Regions from separate parts of the Janibacter hoylei PVAS-1 genome, predicted to be linked through region 2. Evidence: riboswitches for the same ligand, from Rfam matches in the RefSeq annotation. Region 2 holds a riboswitch; the other holds the start of a gene.
What was found. A riboswitch is a leader RNA that binds a small molecule or an ion and turns the genes downstream of it on or off. The one in region 2 is predicted to bind cyclic di-AMP.
Positions count from the first base shown of each region.

Region 1: linked by a shared signal. The riboswitch ahead of CWN80_RS10655 (C40 family peptidase) and the one ahead of CWN80_RS05975 (C40 family peptidase) in region 2 are both predicted to bind cyclic di-AMP.

Region 1 covers NZ_PIPF01000010.1:131,470-139,368, reverse strand. Annotated here, with positions in the region: gene CWN80_RS10680 (hydroxyacid-oxoacid transhydrogenase) at 1-227, opposite strand, end outside; gene CWN80_RS10675 (SDR family NAD(P)-dependent oxidoreductase) at 224-967, opposite strand; gene CWN80_RS10670 (hypothetical protein) at 964-1,689, opposite strand; gene CWN80_RS10665 (MFS transporter) at 1,732-2,928, shown strand; gene CWN80_RS10660 (iron-dependent transcriptional repressor DtxR) at 2,972-3,682, shown strand; cyclic di-AMP (ydaO/yuaA leader) riboswitch at 3,796-3,976, shown strand; gene CWN80_RS10655 (C40 family peptidase) at 3,979-4,845, shown strand; gene mnhG (monovalent cation/H(+) antiporter subunit G) at 4,912-5,289, opposite strand; gene CWN80_RS10645 (MrpF/PhaF family protein) at 5,286-5,552, opposite strand; gene CWN80_RS10640 (Na+/H+ antiporter subunit E) at 5,549-6,112, opposite strand; gene CWN80_RS10635 (Na+/H+ antiporter subunit D) at 6,109-7,740, opposite strand; gene CWN80_RS10630 (Na(+)/H(+) antiporter subunit C) at 7,737-7,899, opposite strand, start outside.
Region 2 covers NZ_PIPF01000005.1:158,714-166,612, reverse strand. Annotated here, with positions in the region: gene CWN80_RS15520 (excalibur calcium-binding domain-containing protein) at 1-926, shown strand, start outside; gene CWN80_RS05990 (class F sortase) at 1,003-1,641, shown strand; gene CWN80_RS05985 (AMP-dependent synthetase/ligase) at 1,651-3,390, opposite strand; gene CWN80_RS05980 (C40 family peptidase) at 3,495-4,316, opposite strand; cyclic di-AMP (ydaO/yuaA leader) riboswitch at 4,315-4,472, opposite strand; gene CWN80_RS05975 (C40 family peptidase) at 4,788-5,549, opposite strand; cyclic di-AMP (ydaO/yuaA leader) riboswitch at 5,556-5,724, opposite strand; gene CWN80_RS05970 (GTP pyrophosphokinase) at 5,822-6,502, opposite strand; gene CWN80_RS05965 (DUF4919 domain-containing protein) at 6,620-7,129, shown strand; gene CWN80_RS16000 (GNAT family N-acetyltransferase) at 7,126-7,899, shown strand, end outside.

The DNA of each region.
Region 1 (7,899 bases), on a different contig from region 2:
GCCGAGTCGTGGACCTCGGCGCGCAGCCCGGCCGAGCGCAGGGCCTCGGCGACCCGCTCGGGGTGGCCGGTGGCGGCCAGCCGCGCGTCGGTGACGACGAGTGCCGACCGGGCGCCCAGCCCGGCGACGTCGTGACCGATCTCGCTGACGGCTCCGGGCCCGAACTTCAGGCGCGGCGCGGCGTAGGTGAAGACGGCCTCGGGGGTGGCGGGGGTGGGCAGGCTCATGTGATCTCCCGGTGGACCTTGTGCTGGGCGGCCTGCGCGCGGGGCTTGATGACGAGCAGGTCGACGTTGACGTGCGGGGGGCGGGTGGCCATCCAGGTGATCGCGTCGGCGACGTCCTCGGCGACGAGGGGCTCGGCGACGCCGGCGTAGACCTGCTCGGCGCGCTCCGCGTCTCCCTTGAAGCGGGTGAGGGAGAAGCCCTCCGTGTGCACCATCCCCGGCGCGACCTCGGTGATCCGCACCGGCTGGTCGACGAGCTCCAGGCGCATCGTCTCCGTCATCGTCGCGAGCGCGTGCTTGGCCGCGGTGTAGCCCGCGCCGCCCTCGTAGGAGGTGCGGCCGGCGGTCGAGCCGACGTTGACGATGACCCCCTCACCCGCGACGAGCGAAGGGAGCAGCGCCTGCACCACGCGCAGGGTGCCGATGACGTTGACCTCGTACATGGCTCGCCAGTCCTCGACGTCACCCGTGGCCACCGGGTCGAGGCCGAAGGCGCCACCCGCGTTGTTGACGAGCACGTCGAGGCGGTCGCCGATCTCGGCGGCCAACGCCGCGACGGAGGCCGCGTCCGTGACGTCGCAGGTGACGGCGCGCCCGTCGATCTCGGCGGCGAGGTCGGCGATGCGGTCGGTGCGGCGGGCCGCACAGACCACCTCGTGGCCGGCCGCGGCGAGCGCACGCGCGGTGGCGGCCCCGATGCCGGAGCTGGCGCCGGTGACGAGGGCGAGGGGGCGGCTCATCGGGCCACCACGATCCAGGTGGCGGCTGCGCTCGCGAGCACCCGCTCGCCGTCGAGCAGGGCGGTGCCGCTGTGGCGCTTGCGGCCCTCGCACCCGATCTCCCACGCGACGACGACGAGCTCGCGGCCCACGGGCACCTCGGCGTGGACGGTGGCGGTGAGGGTGCCGAGCAGCAAGGCCTCCTCGCCGAAGCCCACGGCGAAGGCGCCCGGGCAGTCCAGCGCTGCGAGCACCGGCGGCAGGCCCTCCTCGGTCAGGGTCACGGGCGAGGCGAGGACGTCGTCGCGGCCGGCGACCGGCCCGACGAAGACGCGCAGACCCCCTTCGGCCTCGGGCCCGCAGACGTAGCAGCCGGGGAAGGGGTGGTCGCTCGCGTCGACGCCGGCCGCCGCGGTCCGGGCCGCCTCGAGGTCGACCGGTGCGGGGACCGTCAGGTCGGGGGCGGTCGTGCGGCGGGCCGTGCCGAGCAGGGTGTCGCCGTCGAGCAGGTGCACCGCGAGCTCGGCGCCGTCGGCGACCGTGCCGTCGACCTCCCACCGCAGGGGACGCCCGAGCGGCGTCGGCGCGCTCAGGCGGACCGTCGCCGACGTCAGGTCCCCCTCCGCGGGGACGAGGTCGTCGAGGCGCTCGGTGAGCAGCCCGCACAACCAGCCGCCGTTGCCGGTGCCCGGGGGGCCGGCGCGCAGGGTGGACACGGTCGTCGTCTCGGCTGTGGTGTGCACCACCCCAACCTAGCGACGAGCCGGCAGGAGAGGATGAGGGGGATGAGTACGCGCGAGACCTTCGGTTGGAGGCGCATCGCCGTACCCGCCTTCGGGCCGACCTTCCTCTCCGCCGCCGCGACCGGCGCCGTCATCCCGGTCGCTGCGCTGCGGGCCGACGAGCTCGGCGCGAGCCTCGGCACCGCCGCCTTCGTCGTCGCCCTCACCGGGGTCGGGCAGCTCGTCGGGGTCCTGCCCGCCGGAGCCCTCGTCGCCCGCATCGGCGAGCGCGCGACCCTCGTCCGCGCTGGCCTGCTCGACGTCGCGGCGCTCGCCGTCGCGGGGTGGGCGCCCTCGCTGTGGCTCATGGGTGTCGCGCTGCTCGTCAGCGGGCTCGCCTCCTCCGCCTTCTTCCTCGCCCGGCAGGGCTTCATGATCGACGTCCTGCCGCGGCAGCTCCTCGCCCGTGGCATGTCCCTGCTCGGTGGGTCGATGCGGGCCGGGCTGCTCCTCGGGCCGGTTGTCGGGTCGCTGGCCATCGCCCCCTTCGGCCTGCAGGGGGCCTACGGGCTGGCCGTGCTCCTCGCCGTCGGCTCCGTGCTGACCGTCCTCACCGCACCCGACCTCACCGGTGAGCACGAGCGGGCCCGCGCGCAGGAGCCGCACACCGGGGTCTTCCGGGTCATCCGGCGGCACGCCCGCCTGCTGCTCACCCAGGGCCTGGGCGTCACGGTGATCTCGGCGCTGCGCTCCGCCCGGCTGGCGATCCTGCCGCTGTGGGCGCTGCACATCGGCCTCGACGGCGTCGACTCCTCGCAGATCTTCGCCGTCGCCGGTCTCGCCGAGCTCGTCCTCGTCTACCCCGGCGGCTGGGTCATGGACCGGCTCGGCCGGATGTGGGTCGTCGGGGCGCTGCTGGGCGTCGTCTCGCTCTCCTTCGTCGCCCTGCCCCTCGCCGACACGAAGGGGGAGCTGCTCGCCGTCGCGCTCGCCATGGCCCTGGGCAACGGGCTGGGGTCGGGCATCGTCATGACCCTCGGCGCGGACGCCGCGCCGAGCCGCGACCGGGCCCAGTTCCTCGGCGCCTGGCGGCTCACCGGCGAGGTGGGGCACGCCGGCGGCTCGCTCGGCCTGAGCGCCGTCACCACCCTCGTCTCGCTGCCCGCCGCCGCCGTGGCGCTCGGGGCCCTCGGCCTCGCGGGGCTGGCCTGGACGAGCCTGTGGATCCCACGCGCCGACCGGGAGCGCTCCGCGGCCTGACGCGGCGGCCCGCGGCGCCGCCGGGCAGGGCATGATGGGGCTCGTGAAGGACCTCATCGACACCACCGAGATGTACCTCCGCACGATCTTCGAGCTCGAGGAGGAAAACATCCCGCCGATGCGCGCCCGCATCGCCGAGCGGCTCGGCCACTCCGGCCCGACCGTCTCGCAGACCGTGGCGCGCATGGAGCGTGATGGCCTCGTCAGCCTCGGCGAGGACCGCCGGCTCGTCCTCTCCGACGAAGGGCGGCTGCTCGCCACGCGGGTGATGCGCAAGCACCGCCTCGCCGAGCGGTTGCTCGCCGACGTCATCGGTCTCGAGTGGGAGCACGTGCACGACGAGGCCTGCCGGTGGGAGCACGTGATGAGCGAGCGCGTCGAGCGCAAGATCCTCGCGATGCTGCCCGAGCACCGGGAGTCGCCCTACGGGACCCCGATCCCCGGCCTCGACGAGCTGCTCTCGGACGAGGAGGCGAGCATCGACTACCTCGAGGGTCTGCAGAGCCTCGTCCAGGTCGCGCAGGGCAAGCCCACGGGGCAGTACCGCGTGCGCCGCATCGGCGAGCCGGCCCAGGTCGACCACGAGGCGCTGGAGCTGCTCACCGAGGCGCGGCTGCGCCCCGGTGAGGTCGTCGACGTCACCCCCGAGGGAGACCGCGTCATCGTCGCGCGGGTCGGTGCCCAGCCGGGCGACGCGGTGTCGCTGCCCAAGGACGTCGCCGAGCACGTCTTCGTCGAGCTGGTCGCTCCGTGACCTCTCGTGACCTCGGCGTGACATTGCCGTGATCTGCGGGTACGGTCTGATGGTCCGCTCCCCCTGGGCGGACCCGTCACGCGGACGCTGAGTCCTGTCACCGCACCCGACGGATCTGCACGACACCGCATGACAGGAGCGGGGGACCCACGTTTTGGCGGGGCATCGCGGATGCTCCTCGGGGTGAAGTCCTGGGACGCAGCGGACCGCCAGGTCGGTCCGGTGTCGCAGGGCCGGGCCAGACCTCTGGCTCGAACCCGACAGCTGACCCCGCAGGCGGGATAGAGGTCATCACCTTGTCTCACAACGTCGGGCGCCACCGCGCCGCCGGTCGCTACAACCCCGTGTCCGAGCTCGGCCAGATCGTCAGCCAAGCGGGCACGCCCCTCGCCAAGGGCTCGGCCGTCATCGCTGCCTCCGGTGGTCTGATCGCCGCGATCGCCATCCCCGCCCAGGCCGCCGACTCGACCGCCGAGGTCGACGCCGCCCCGGTCCAGACCGCCTCCGCCCCGGCCGCTCCCGCCGCCGCGGTCACCGCGCCCGCCACGACGACGTCGTCGAAGGCGACCGACGCCGCCTTCGGCAAGATCGAGGTCGAGCCCGTCGCCAAGCCGACCGGCCCCACCCCGGCCCAGCTGCGGGCCCGCGCCGAGCGCGAGCAGGCCCGCCAGGAGGCCGCCGCCGAGCGTCAGCGCGAGCAGGAGCAGGAGCAGGCCGCCCGCGAGGAGCAGGCCAGCGAGCGCACCGAGTCCACCGCGCCGAGCCGCTCGCAGGAGCGTCAGGCCCCGGCCCCGGCCAAGAGCGAGCCCGCCCCCGCCGCGGCCTCCTCCGCGAGCTCCGACGTCATCTCCATCGCCAAGCAGTACATCGGCGTCCCCTACGTCTACGGCGGGTCCACCCCCTCCGGCTTCGACTGCTCGGGCTTCACCCAGTACGTCTTCGCCAAGGCGGGCAAGTCGCTACCGCGCGTCACGACGGCCCAGCAGGCCGCCGCGACCCCCGTGTCCAACCCGCAGCCGGGTGACCTCGTCTTCTTCGGCTCGCCCTCGTGGCACGTCGGCATCTATGTCGGCGACGGCATGATGATCGACGCACCGCGCACTGGCAAGTCGATCTCGATCCGTCCGATCTTCGACGGCGTCTCCGGGTACGGCCGCGTCTGAGCAGGCCCACCCCATGACGAAGGGGGCGGAGGGAGATCATCTCCCTCCGCCCCCTTCGTCGTGCGGTCAGGCCTCGTCGCCGGTGGCCTGCTGCTCCGTCATGCGCCGGTAGTCCTCGCCGAGCTCGTCGTGGTGGAGCAGGTCGTCCTCGGAGGCGCCGGTGCGGTAGCTGGCGCGGCCGAGCATGTGGGCTGTCACCGGGGCGGTGAGGGCCTGGGCGCCGACGACGATGAAGAGCGTGGCGACCGAGGCCCAGGTGCGCACGTTGAGAGCCAGGCCCACGAGGATGAGCAGCAGGCCGAGGGTCTGCGGCTTGGTCGCCGCGTGCATGCGGCCGAAGATGTCGGGCAGCCGGGCCAGACCGATCGCGCCGACGAGGGCGATCGTCGAGCCGAGGAGCAGGCTGATGCCCCCGGCGAGGTCACAGATCTCCTGCCAGCTCATGCGTCGTCCTGCTTGCGGGCCATGAAGCGGGCGACGGACACCGAGCCGACGAAGCCGGTGAGGCTGAAGACCACCATGATCGGCAGCGGCCCGGGGTCGTCCGTGCGCAGGATCTGCGTGGCGATGATGCCCGTGACGATGACGATGAGGACGTCGAGGCTGAGCGCCCGGTCGAGGTTGGTCGGGCCGAGCGCGACGCGCACCAGCACGAGCGCGGCGGCGCAGATGAGCATGCCGAGGGCGATGGCCAGGATGATGCTCATGCCTCCTCCTCGGAGCAGAGGGTGATCTCCTCGCGGGTGCCGATGGCCCGCACGACGCGGGTCTCGACGGCGAGGACGTCCCGGCGCAGCTCTTCGAGCTCCTGGGGGGTCGTGACGTGGAAGCCGTGGACGTAGAGGATGCCCGCGCGGCGTCGGGCCTCGACGACGATCGAGCCCGGCACGAGGGAGACGAGGGCCGAGACGATCGTCATGTAGAACTCCGACCGGGTGCGCAGCTGGACGGCGACGATCGACCCGCCTTGCGCGGGGCGCGGGCTGAGGGTGGCGGCGGCGACCTGGACGGCGGCCTGCACGAGGTCGACGAGGAAGCGCGCGATGAGCTGGACGAGCGGCCACGGGTGGATCCGGCCGAAGTACTGGACCGACGGCAGCGGGAAGATCTGGGTGACGACGGCGCCGATGATCAGCCCGTTGACGACGTTGCCGAGGGTGACCCGGTCCCACAGGAGGACCCAGACGACGGCGAGGGCGATGATCGCGCGGGGCTGCCAGCCGCCGCGCCGGGTGGCAGCGGCCGTGCTCGTGTCGGCGTCCTTCACGGCCCCTCCTGCGGTAGGACGGCCTTGACGTAGCCGTCACGGGTGATCATCTGCTGGGCCGCGGCGTCGGTGTAGGCGAAGAGGGGCCCGGCGAAGAGCGAGAGGCCGAGGCTGAAGACGACGACGGCGCTCGCGGCGCCGAGCATCAGCGGGGGCATCGGCCGCTCGACGGGCTGAGCGGGCGGCGGTGGAGCGATGGGGGTGGAGGGGCGCTGCGCGGCGACGACGGCCCCGATGGCGTCGCTCAGCCGGCCGAAGGACGGGGTGAGGGTCGGCAAGGCGAAGGCGCGGTCGCTCTCGTCCTCGGCGCGCGGGCGCCAGAAGGCGTGGCTCCACGTCTTGGCGACCGCGTAGAGGGTGAGCAGGGAGGTGACGACCGACCCGACGACGAGTGTCCACGCGACGGCGCTGCCGTCCTCGGCTCCGGCTTGGAGCAGCCCCACCTTGCCGACGAAGCCGGAGAAGGGCGGGATGCCGGCGAGGTTCATCGCGGGGACGAAGAAGAGGATGGCCAGGACCGGGGAGGTCGCGGCGAGGCCACCGAGCCGGTCGATGACCGTCGAGCCGCCGACCCGCTCGATGAGCCCGGTGATGAGGAAGAGCGCGGTCTGCACGGTGATGTGGTGGGCGATGTAGAAGACCGCCGACGAGAGGCCGAGCTCGCTCGCCAGGCCGATGCCGAAGAGCATGTAGCCGATGTGGCTGACGAGCGTGAAGGAGAGCATCCGCTTGATGCCCGGCTGCGCCACGGCTCCGAGGATGCCGACGAGCATCGTCAGCAGTCCCGCGATCATGATCAGGTGGTGCAGCGGTGAGTCGGGGAAGAGCAGGAACTGGGTGCGCACGATGGCGTAGACGCCGACCTTGGTGAGCAGCCCGGCGAAGACCGCGGAGACGGGCACGGGCGCCGACGGGTAGCTGTCGGGCAGCCACGCGGACATCGGGAAGACGGCCGCCTTGATCCCGAAGACCGTGAGCAGCATGAGCTGCAGGGCGAGGCTCACCGTGGGGTCGATGTCGGGCAGGCGGAGGGAGAGCTGCGCGAGGTTGACCGTGCCGGCCGCCGCGTAGGTCGCCGCGATGGCCGCGAGGAAGAGGAAGGAGGAGACCATCGAGACGATGACATAGGTCGTCCCGGCCCGGATGCGCGCGCCGCTGCCACCGAGGGTGAGCAGGACGAAGGAGGCGAAGAGCAGCATCTCGAAGCTGACGAAGAGGTTGAAGAGATCACCGGCGAGGAAGGCATTGGAGACGCCGGCCGACAGCACGAGATAGGTGGGGAAGTAGATCGCGAGGGGGGAGTCATCGTCACCGTCGGCGACGCCCTGCCCGATGGCGAAGACGAGGACGACGAGGATGACGAAGCTGCTCACGAGGAGCATGAGCGCCGAGAGCCGGTCGGCGACGAGGGCGATGCCGAGGGGCTCGCTCCACGCGCCGAGCCACAGGGCGATCGGGCCCTCCTCGTGGGTGCGGTACATGAGGGTGACGGCGACGGCGAGGCTCGCGGCGAGCACGCCGAGGCTGATCGCGACCTGGGTGCGCCGGTGGCGCCGGGCGACGAGGGTGAGCGCTGCTCCGAGCAGGGGGAGCAGGACCGGCAGCGGCAGGAGGTTGGCGGAGCTCATGCGGTGGCGTCCTCCTCGTCTGCCTCGGTCGTGGACTGGGTGTCGGGGTCGTAGGTGCTCGAGACCTCGTCGCGCTCGGCGAGCCGCTTGATCAGCTCGTCCTCGGCGTCGTCGGGGACGTCGTCGCTGCCGGTGATCCGCCACTGGCGGTAGGCGAGG
Region 2 (7,899 bases):
CCGCGCCGACCGACCTGTGCACACCGGGCGCCAGCTTCACGCTCACGAGCGCCGAAGGGGTCGATCCCGCACTGGTGACCTCGGTGCGGGAGGCACTCACGGCGCGCGGGCTCTCGGTTGCGGCCGACGATGCCGACCTCACCGCGGTCATCGCCCCGGCGGCCGAGATCGTCGAGGGAGGCGATGCATCGGTCATGGCGGTCGCGCTGACTGCCGGCGAGCTTGATCCGTCGACGGCGGAGGAGGGCACCGACTGGGCTCCAGCGATGTGGACGGATGGTGCTACGCCGGTCAACGCGCTGCTGAATGCGTCGTGCGGCTCGCCCATGGCGGCCGACGAGCAGGACGGGTCCGGAGATGGGGTCGGCGAGGCCGCCGCCGCTCCCGCCGCCGCCCCTGCCACGGTGGCTGCCGCGCCGGCGACTCCTCCTGCCACGGCAGCCGCCGCCCCAGCTGCCCCGGCACGGGGCGCGGTGCCAGCGGCTCCAGCTGCCGCAGCGGCCCCGCAGGCGGCACAGGCTCCGGCTGCCGCTGCGGCACCGGCAGCTCCTGCCGCACCGGCCACAGCTCAGGCGCCTGCGGCGCAGTCGGCTCCCGTGGCCGCAGCTGCCCCGGCTCGGTCGACCGTCCCGATCGGTGACAAGGACTGCAAGGACTTCATCTCGCAGGCCGAGGCGCAGGTCTTCTTCACCAGCCAGGGTGGCCCCGCCGTGGACCCGCACCGGCTTGATGCCAACAACAACGCCGTGGCTTGCGAGGCCCACTTCGGTACCGACAGCTCCCAGGCGTCCCAGCGCAGTCAGGCCCGCACGATCAACGCCGGCGTCCCGGACGTCGCCGGCCCGAACGTGCTGGGTCTGCTCGGCGGCGGCCTGCTCGTCCTGAGCGGCCTCGGGGTCGCCGTGCGGGCCCGTCGCGCCGACTGACCGGGCGGGCCGCAACCTGAGACGCCTCGTCCTGCTGCTCGTCGCCTTCGGCCTCGTCGCCGGGGGCGCAGGGCTGGTGCGGTGGTCGCTCGCGGGGGGCGATGAGCCCGCCGCGGCGCCGGTCCCGAGCCGGACCTACGCGGTGGCGTCACCGACACCGGACACGACGCGTACGGCGACCGTCGACGCGATCCCGGACGACCCGGCCCCGGCGACGAGCGCTTCGTCCAGTGCGTCGAGCCCCGGCCTCGTCATGTCGCCCGAGCGGATGGGGCCCGACCGGCTCTATGTGCCGTCGCTCGGGATCTACGCCAGTCTCGACGGGGTGAAGTTCAGCGGCGGCTCCTTGGCCATCCCTCGGGAACCGTGGCGCGTGGGACGCGACGTGTGGTCGGCCCCACTGGGCGGCGGCGCGGGGACCACCCTGCTCGCTGGTCACGTCGACCTGTCAGGTACCCCGGGAGCTCTGGCCCGACTCAGCGAAGCTCGCGCCGGCGCACTCGTCTACGTCACCGACGGCGCAGGGAGGCGCTCGGCTTTCGTCACGACGAGTCTGCAACGCTACTCCAAGGTGTCGCTGCCTCGATCGCTCTTCGCCGTGGACGGTCCCCGCCAGCTCGCTGTCGTCACCTGCGGTGGCCCGGTGATGACGATCGACGGGGAGCAGCACTACCGGGACAACGTCGTGCTCACGGCCGTGCCGGCCGACGTCTGAGGCCGGCCGTCAGCGTCGGCTGTAGAGCCCCTCGATCACGTCGGCGCGCTGCTGGGTGATGACGTGCCGCTTGAGCTTTTGCGTCGCTGTGAGCTCGCCGCTCTCCTCGGTGAAGTCGTCGTCGAGGACCACGAAGCGCTTGATCCCCTCGGCCTTGGACACCAGGGCATTGGCCTCGTCGACGACCTGCTGGAGCTCGGCCTGCGGGTCGGCGGGTCGCTCGCGCTCGGGGTCGAGGGTGATGAGCGCGCCGACGAAGGGGCGTCCGTCGCCGACGACCATGGCCTGGGAGACGAGGGGGTGGGTGCGCAGCACGTCCTCGAGGGGGCCCGGGGAGACGTTCTTGCCGCCGGCGGTGACGATGATCTCCTTGGCCCGCCCGGTGATCGTCAGGTAGCCATCGTCGTCGAGCGTGCCGAGGTCGCCGGTGGCGAACCAGCCGTCGACGATCGCCTCGCGAGTGGCCTCGTCGTTGCCCCAGTAGCCGTCGGTGACGACGGCGCCACGGACGCTGATCGCCCCGTCGTCCGCCACCCGCACCTCGTTGCCGGGCAGCGGCCGCCCGACCGTGCCGACGCGCTGGACGCCCGGGCCGTTGACCGTGATGGCCGCGCAGGTCTCGGTGAGGCCGTAGCCCTCGTGGACGGGCACGCCGACTCCGCGGAAGAAGTGCCCGAGGCGCTCGCCGAGCGCCCCGCCACCGCTGATGACGTACTCCATCTCGCCGCCGAGCGCGGCGCGGACCTTGGTGTAGAGCAGTCGGTCGAAGACCGCGTGCGCGAGGCGCAGCGGCAGGCTCGGGCGACCCTCGCCCTCGCCGATGGCGCGGCTGCACGCGAGGGCGACCTGCTCCCCCTTCGTGAAGACGACGGCGGACACTCGCTGCCCCGAGGCCTGGCTGCGGACGCCGTCGTGGACCTTTTCGAAGACGCGCGGCACGCCGACGACCATGTGCGGGCGGAAGGAGCCGAGCTTGTCGACGATGCTGCCGAAGTCCGCCCAGAAGCCGACCGTCGCGCCGGACTGGGCGGCGATGTAGGCGACCGATCGGGCGAGGACGTGGGCCATCGGCAGGAAGATGAGGATACGCCGCCCCGGTCGGCCCACCGAGCCGATGGGGTGGTCGAGGCACCCGGCGACCTCGGCCGCGAGGTGACGGTGGGTGAGGACCACGCCCTTCGGCCGGCCGGTGGTGCCGGAGGTGTAGACGATGCCGGCGAGGTCGTCGAGGGTGACCGCGTCGCGACGCTCGATGACGCGCGCTTCGGGCACCTGCCGGCCGCGCTCGCCGAGGACCTCGAGGGCGTCCTCGTCGATGACGAGCACCTCGACGTCGAGCCCGAGGCCGCGGGCGGTCTCGGCCTGGTCGGCCGTGCCGACGAGCAGCAGGCGGGCGCCGGAGTCGCGCAGGATCCACTCGAGCTGCCCGGCCGAGGAGGAGGGGTAGACGGGGACGGTGCCCGCGCCGACGGCCCAGACAGCCTCGTCGAGCAGCAGCCACTCGTAGCGGGTGTCGGCCATGAGCGCGACCCGGTCGCCGGCCTCCACGCCGCTCGCGACGAGCCCGCGGGCGGCGGACGTCAGGGCGACGAGGTGGTGCCGTGCCGTGATGGTCTCCCAAGCGTCGTCGACCCAGCGGGCGAAGGACGGATGGGCGGGCTCCTCGTGCGCGCGACGCCAGGCGCGAAGGGGGAGCAGGTCCGCCTGGGTGAGCTCGAGCGGGCCTCCGGTGGCGTGGGTGCGGGTCACGGCCGGTCTCCTCATGGTGCGACTACAAGTGTAGAAGTCTAGTGTCTCACGACACGACGCAGGCCCACGACCGCTGGGGTCGGGGGCCTGCGTCATCGCATCGCTCAGAAGCGGCCGTAGGACACGTCGTCGGTCCAGATCTCGCGCTCGGTGACGCCCGTGCTCGAGTTGCCCGCGTCGAGGATCTTGCCGTCGCCGGCGTAGATCCCGTTGTGGTACGCAGGGTTGCCGAAGAAGACGATGTCGCCGGGCTGCGGGTCGGAGACCGGGGTGGCCGCCGCCTGCTGCTGGTCGGTCGTCCGCGGCAGCTCCTTGCCCGCCTTGTCGTAGACGTACTGGACGAAGCCGGAGCAGTCGAAGCCGGACGGGCTCGTGCCGCCCATGACGTAGGGCGAGCCGATGAGGCTGCGGGCGGTGCTGACGATCGAGGAGTCGGAGGTGCTCGCGGTCGAGATCTCCGCGGTGCCGCCGTCGGTCGAGGCCGCCGCGGTCGCCTGGCCGCTGGTGGAGCCGCTCTCGGTCAGGCCCATCTCGGAGCCGGTCTCCGGGCCCACGACGCCGTCGGCGGCCAAGCCGTGCTCGGCCTGCCACTGCGTGACGGCCTGCTCGGTCTCGGAGCCGAAGACGCCGTCGGCGCTCACGCCGACCTCGTCCTGGATCTGCTCGACGACACCGCCGGTGTCGCCGACGCGGACGATGTCGGTGAAGCTGCTGGAGCTGCTCGTCGAGTCGCTGCTCTGCGCGCCGCCGGCGGTCGAGGACTGCGTCGTCGGGGCCTGCGGCCCGCCGTTGGCGGAGGCGCTGCCGGCGAAGGCGGTCGAGGCGCCGAGGCCGAGGGCCGTGGCCGCGAGGACTCCGGCGCCGACGCGGGAGGCGGCGGCGCGGGCTCGGGGTGCGCCGTGACGCGGGGTGTGGAAGGTGATCATGCTGTGTCTCCTGGCGCCTGCGGAGTTAGCTGTCGGGTTGGGGTGGAGACCACCCCGTCCGATGGCTCGGCAGGGGCCGAGCCGGTGGACTTCACCCCGAGGCCTCGCGGCCAGAGGTTGGGTCCTCCGCTCCCACCGGTTCTGCAGGGGATCCGTCGGGGTGGTGGGACTCGGCGTGCCCCGACGGTGCCCGACATGCGTCCGGGCCGCGGTCGACCATAGATCACATGGTCACGGATTGGTAACGCGCCCCGGCTGCCCGCCCTCTCCTACCCCGCCGCTCCCACCCCGCATTTCCCTAGGCAGATACGGGCGGGGGTGCGCATTTCCCTAGGGAAATGCGGGCTGGGGTGGCCGTCAGGGGGGTGGGGTGGTCATTTCCCTAGGGAAATGCGGTGGGGTGGCATGACGAAGGGCGGTCCCGACCGTGGTCGGGACCGCCCTTCGTGGCGTACGGCTGGGCCGGTCGGATCAGACGCGGCCGTAGGTGACGGCGCTGGTCCAGATGGCGCGCTTGGTCGTGTCGACGCGCGAGTTGCCGGCGTCGTACATCTTGCCGTTGCCGGCGTAGATGCCCACGTGCCACGCCGGGGCGCCGAAGAAGACGAGGTCGCCGGCGCGGGGCGAGGAGACGCGGGACGTGGAGCGACGCTGCTGCTCGGCCGTACGCGGCAGGGTCTTGCCGTGGCGGGCGTAGACGTAACTGGTGAAGCCCGAGCAGTCGAAGCCGGAGGGCGTCGTGCCGCCGGAGCGGTACGGGGTGCCGACGAGGCTGGAGGCGGTCGAGAGGACCGAGCTGCTGGAGACCGAGCGGGTCGAGGTGCGCGAGGAGCGGGTCGAGGTCGAGCGGCTGCTCGACGACTTCAGGCCCATCTTGGTGCCCGTGCGCGGACCGACGACGCCGTCGGCGGCCAGGCCCTTGCGCTTCTGCCAGCGCTTGACGGCCGCCTTGGTCTTCGGGCCGAAGACGCCGTCGGCGGTCACGCCGACCTTGCGCTGGATCTGCTTGACGACGGTGCCGCGTGAGCCCTGCTTGACCAGACCGGAGAAGGAGGCCTTGGCGGTGGCCGACTGGGTCGACTGCGTCGCGGGGGCGGCGGTCGCGCTCTGCGCACCGGCGGTGGCGGTACCGAGGCTGACGGCCGCGACGGCGACCATGGTCGCGCCCGCACGCTTGCCGGTCTGGGAGGACTTGCTGGGGGCGCGGTGGCGCCCGGTGTAGAACATCGACATGGCGAACTCTCCTGCGCCTACGGAGTTAGCTGTCGGGTTGAGGTGGAGAAGCACCCCGCCCTTCCGGTCCGAAGACCGAGAGGACTGCACCCCAAGGCACGAGTGCCGTGGATCGGTGGGTCCCCCGCTCCTGCCGTGACGTGTCAGGGGCCATTCGGGCTGGCAGGATTCGGCGACCCGGTGGCAACCCCCGTGTGTGGGGTCGGGAGAAGAGTAGGGCATGTGGACACGAATTGGTAACAGGGCCTGTGGACGGGATGCCCGGGACCTGCTCAGTCCCCGTGCACCGCCCGGTGCAGCTGCGCCATCTCCTCGTCCATCCGGGCCGCCGTGCCGGCCGCGTCGGTGATCCGCTGCCGCAGATCGGCCGGGACGTCCCCTTCGTACTTGTAGAAGATCTTGTGCTCCGTGCTCGCCCAAAAATCCATGGCGACCGTGCGGAACTGCACCTCGACGGGCACCTGCACCGGACCCGAGGAGAGGAAGACGGGGATCTCGAGGATGACGTGCAGCGAGCGGTAGCCGTTGGGCTTGGGGTTGGCGATGTAGTCCTTGACGACCCGCACCGTGATGTCCGGCTGGTCGGTGAGCGCGGCCATGAGTCGGTAGACGTCGGCGACGAAGGAGCAGATGACCCGCACGCCGGCGATGTCGGTGATGTGCTCGCGCAGCTGCGGGATGTCGAGCTCGACGCCCTGACGCGCCGCCTTCTCGAGGATCGACTCGGGGGACTTCACCCGCGTCGAGATGTGCTCGATCGGGTTGTCGAGGTGCAGCTCGGTGAACTCCTCGCGCAGGATCTCCAGCCGGGTCGCGACCTGCTCCATCCCGAAGCGGTAGCCGAGCATCATCCGGGTGAACTCGTCGCGGATCTGCGCGAACCGTCGGATCGCCTCCTCGGGCAGCACGGCGGTCGGCTCCGTGGGCGGGGGCGCGGCGGTGGGCTCGGTCATGGCGTCTCCGGGATGGGGTGCGTGACAACCCTAGGCATCGTGTCTGGGAGCCAGCCGAGCGTGGCCTGCACTCCCGCGCGGCGGATACGGTCGGGGCAGACCACCCGAGGAGGGACGATGACCGAGGCCCACGCCCAGACGCTGCGCGAGCTCGTGACGCGGTACCTGACCGAGCAGACTCCCGCCAACCTGGCCGCGCTGCGCCACGCGGTGCGGTCCTCAGGCAGCTTCGACCCCGACGTCGACCTGCGGGGGGTCATCCCGCTGCTCGAGGCGGGGCGTCACCGCGAGGCGCTCGACGCGGTCCACGCCAAGATGCCCGGTGCCGCCCTCAACCCCCTGGCCCACCGCCTGCTCGCCGCAGCGCACGAAGCGCTGGGTGATGACGACGCCGCCCGTCGCGAAGCCACCCTGCACACGCTGTCCGTCGCGAGCGTCCTCGCCACGGGCGACGGCACGCAGGAGCGCCCGTGGTCGGTCCTGCGCGTCGCCGACGAGTACGACGTCATGCGAGCGAAGGGGGTCACCCCCCGTCGTCAGGCCACGCGCACCGTCGACGGTCGGGTCGTCGACGTGCACGAGGTCGTCGACGGCCCGGACGTGTGGTTCGTCCTCGACCCGGCATGACGGGTTCGACCTCGCTGCTGCCGATCACCACGGAGCGGCTGCTGCTGCGGCCATACACCCACGCCGATCTCGACGCCAGCCTCGCGTACTACGGCGACCCGCAGGTGGCGCATCACCTGCTCGAGCCCCCGTGGACCCCGGCCATCGCCCGGGAGCGCATCGCCGAGCGCGTCGAGCGGACCGGGCTCGACGGGCCACGACGGAGGCTGGCCCTCGTCGTCGAGCACGAGGGGCGAGTCGTCGGTGACGTCGCACTGTGGGCCAGGGACGCCAGCGGAGCCACGTGCGAGGTGGGCTGGGTCTTCCACCCCGACGACGCCGGGCGGGGTTTCGCGACGGAGGCCGCCGCGGCGGTGCTCGACCACGCCTTCGACCACCACGGCGTGCACCGCGTCGTCGCCGAGCTCGATGCCCGTAACCTCGCCTCGGCCGCGCTGTGCGAGCGCCTCGGCATGCGTCACGAGGCCACTCACCGGCAGGACCTCTTCAGCAAGGGCGAGTGGACCGACACCCTCGTCTACGCGGCGCTCGCGAGCGACCGGCCCCGTGAGGTCGGTGACGCGATCGTCGTCAGCGCCGTCGACCTGCGCGATGCCGGAGGGCGGGTGCTCACGGTGCGCAAGCGTGGCACCGCCGCCTTCATGCACCCCGGCGGCAAGCCCGAGCCGGGCGAGACCGCCGCGCAGTGCGCGCTGCGCGAGGTCGAGGAGGAGCTCGGCCTCGTGCTCGACGCGGAGCGCCTCGAGCTCGTCGCCGTCCACCGCACCGCG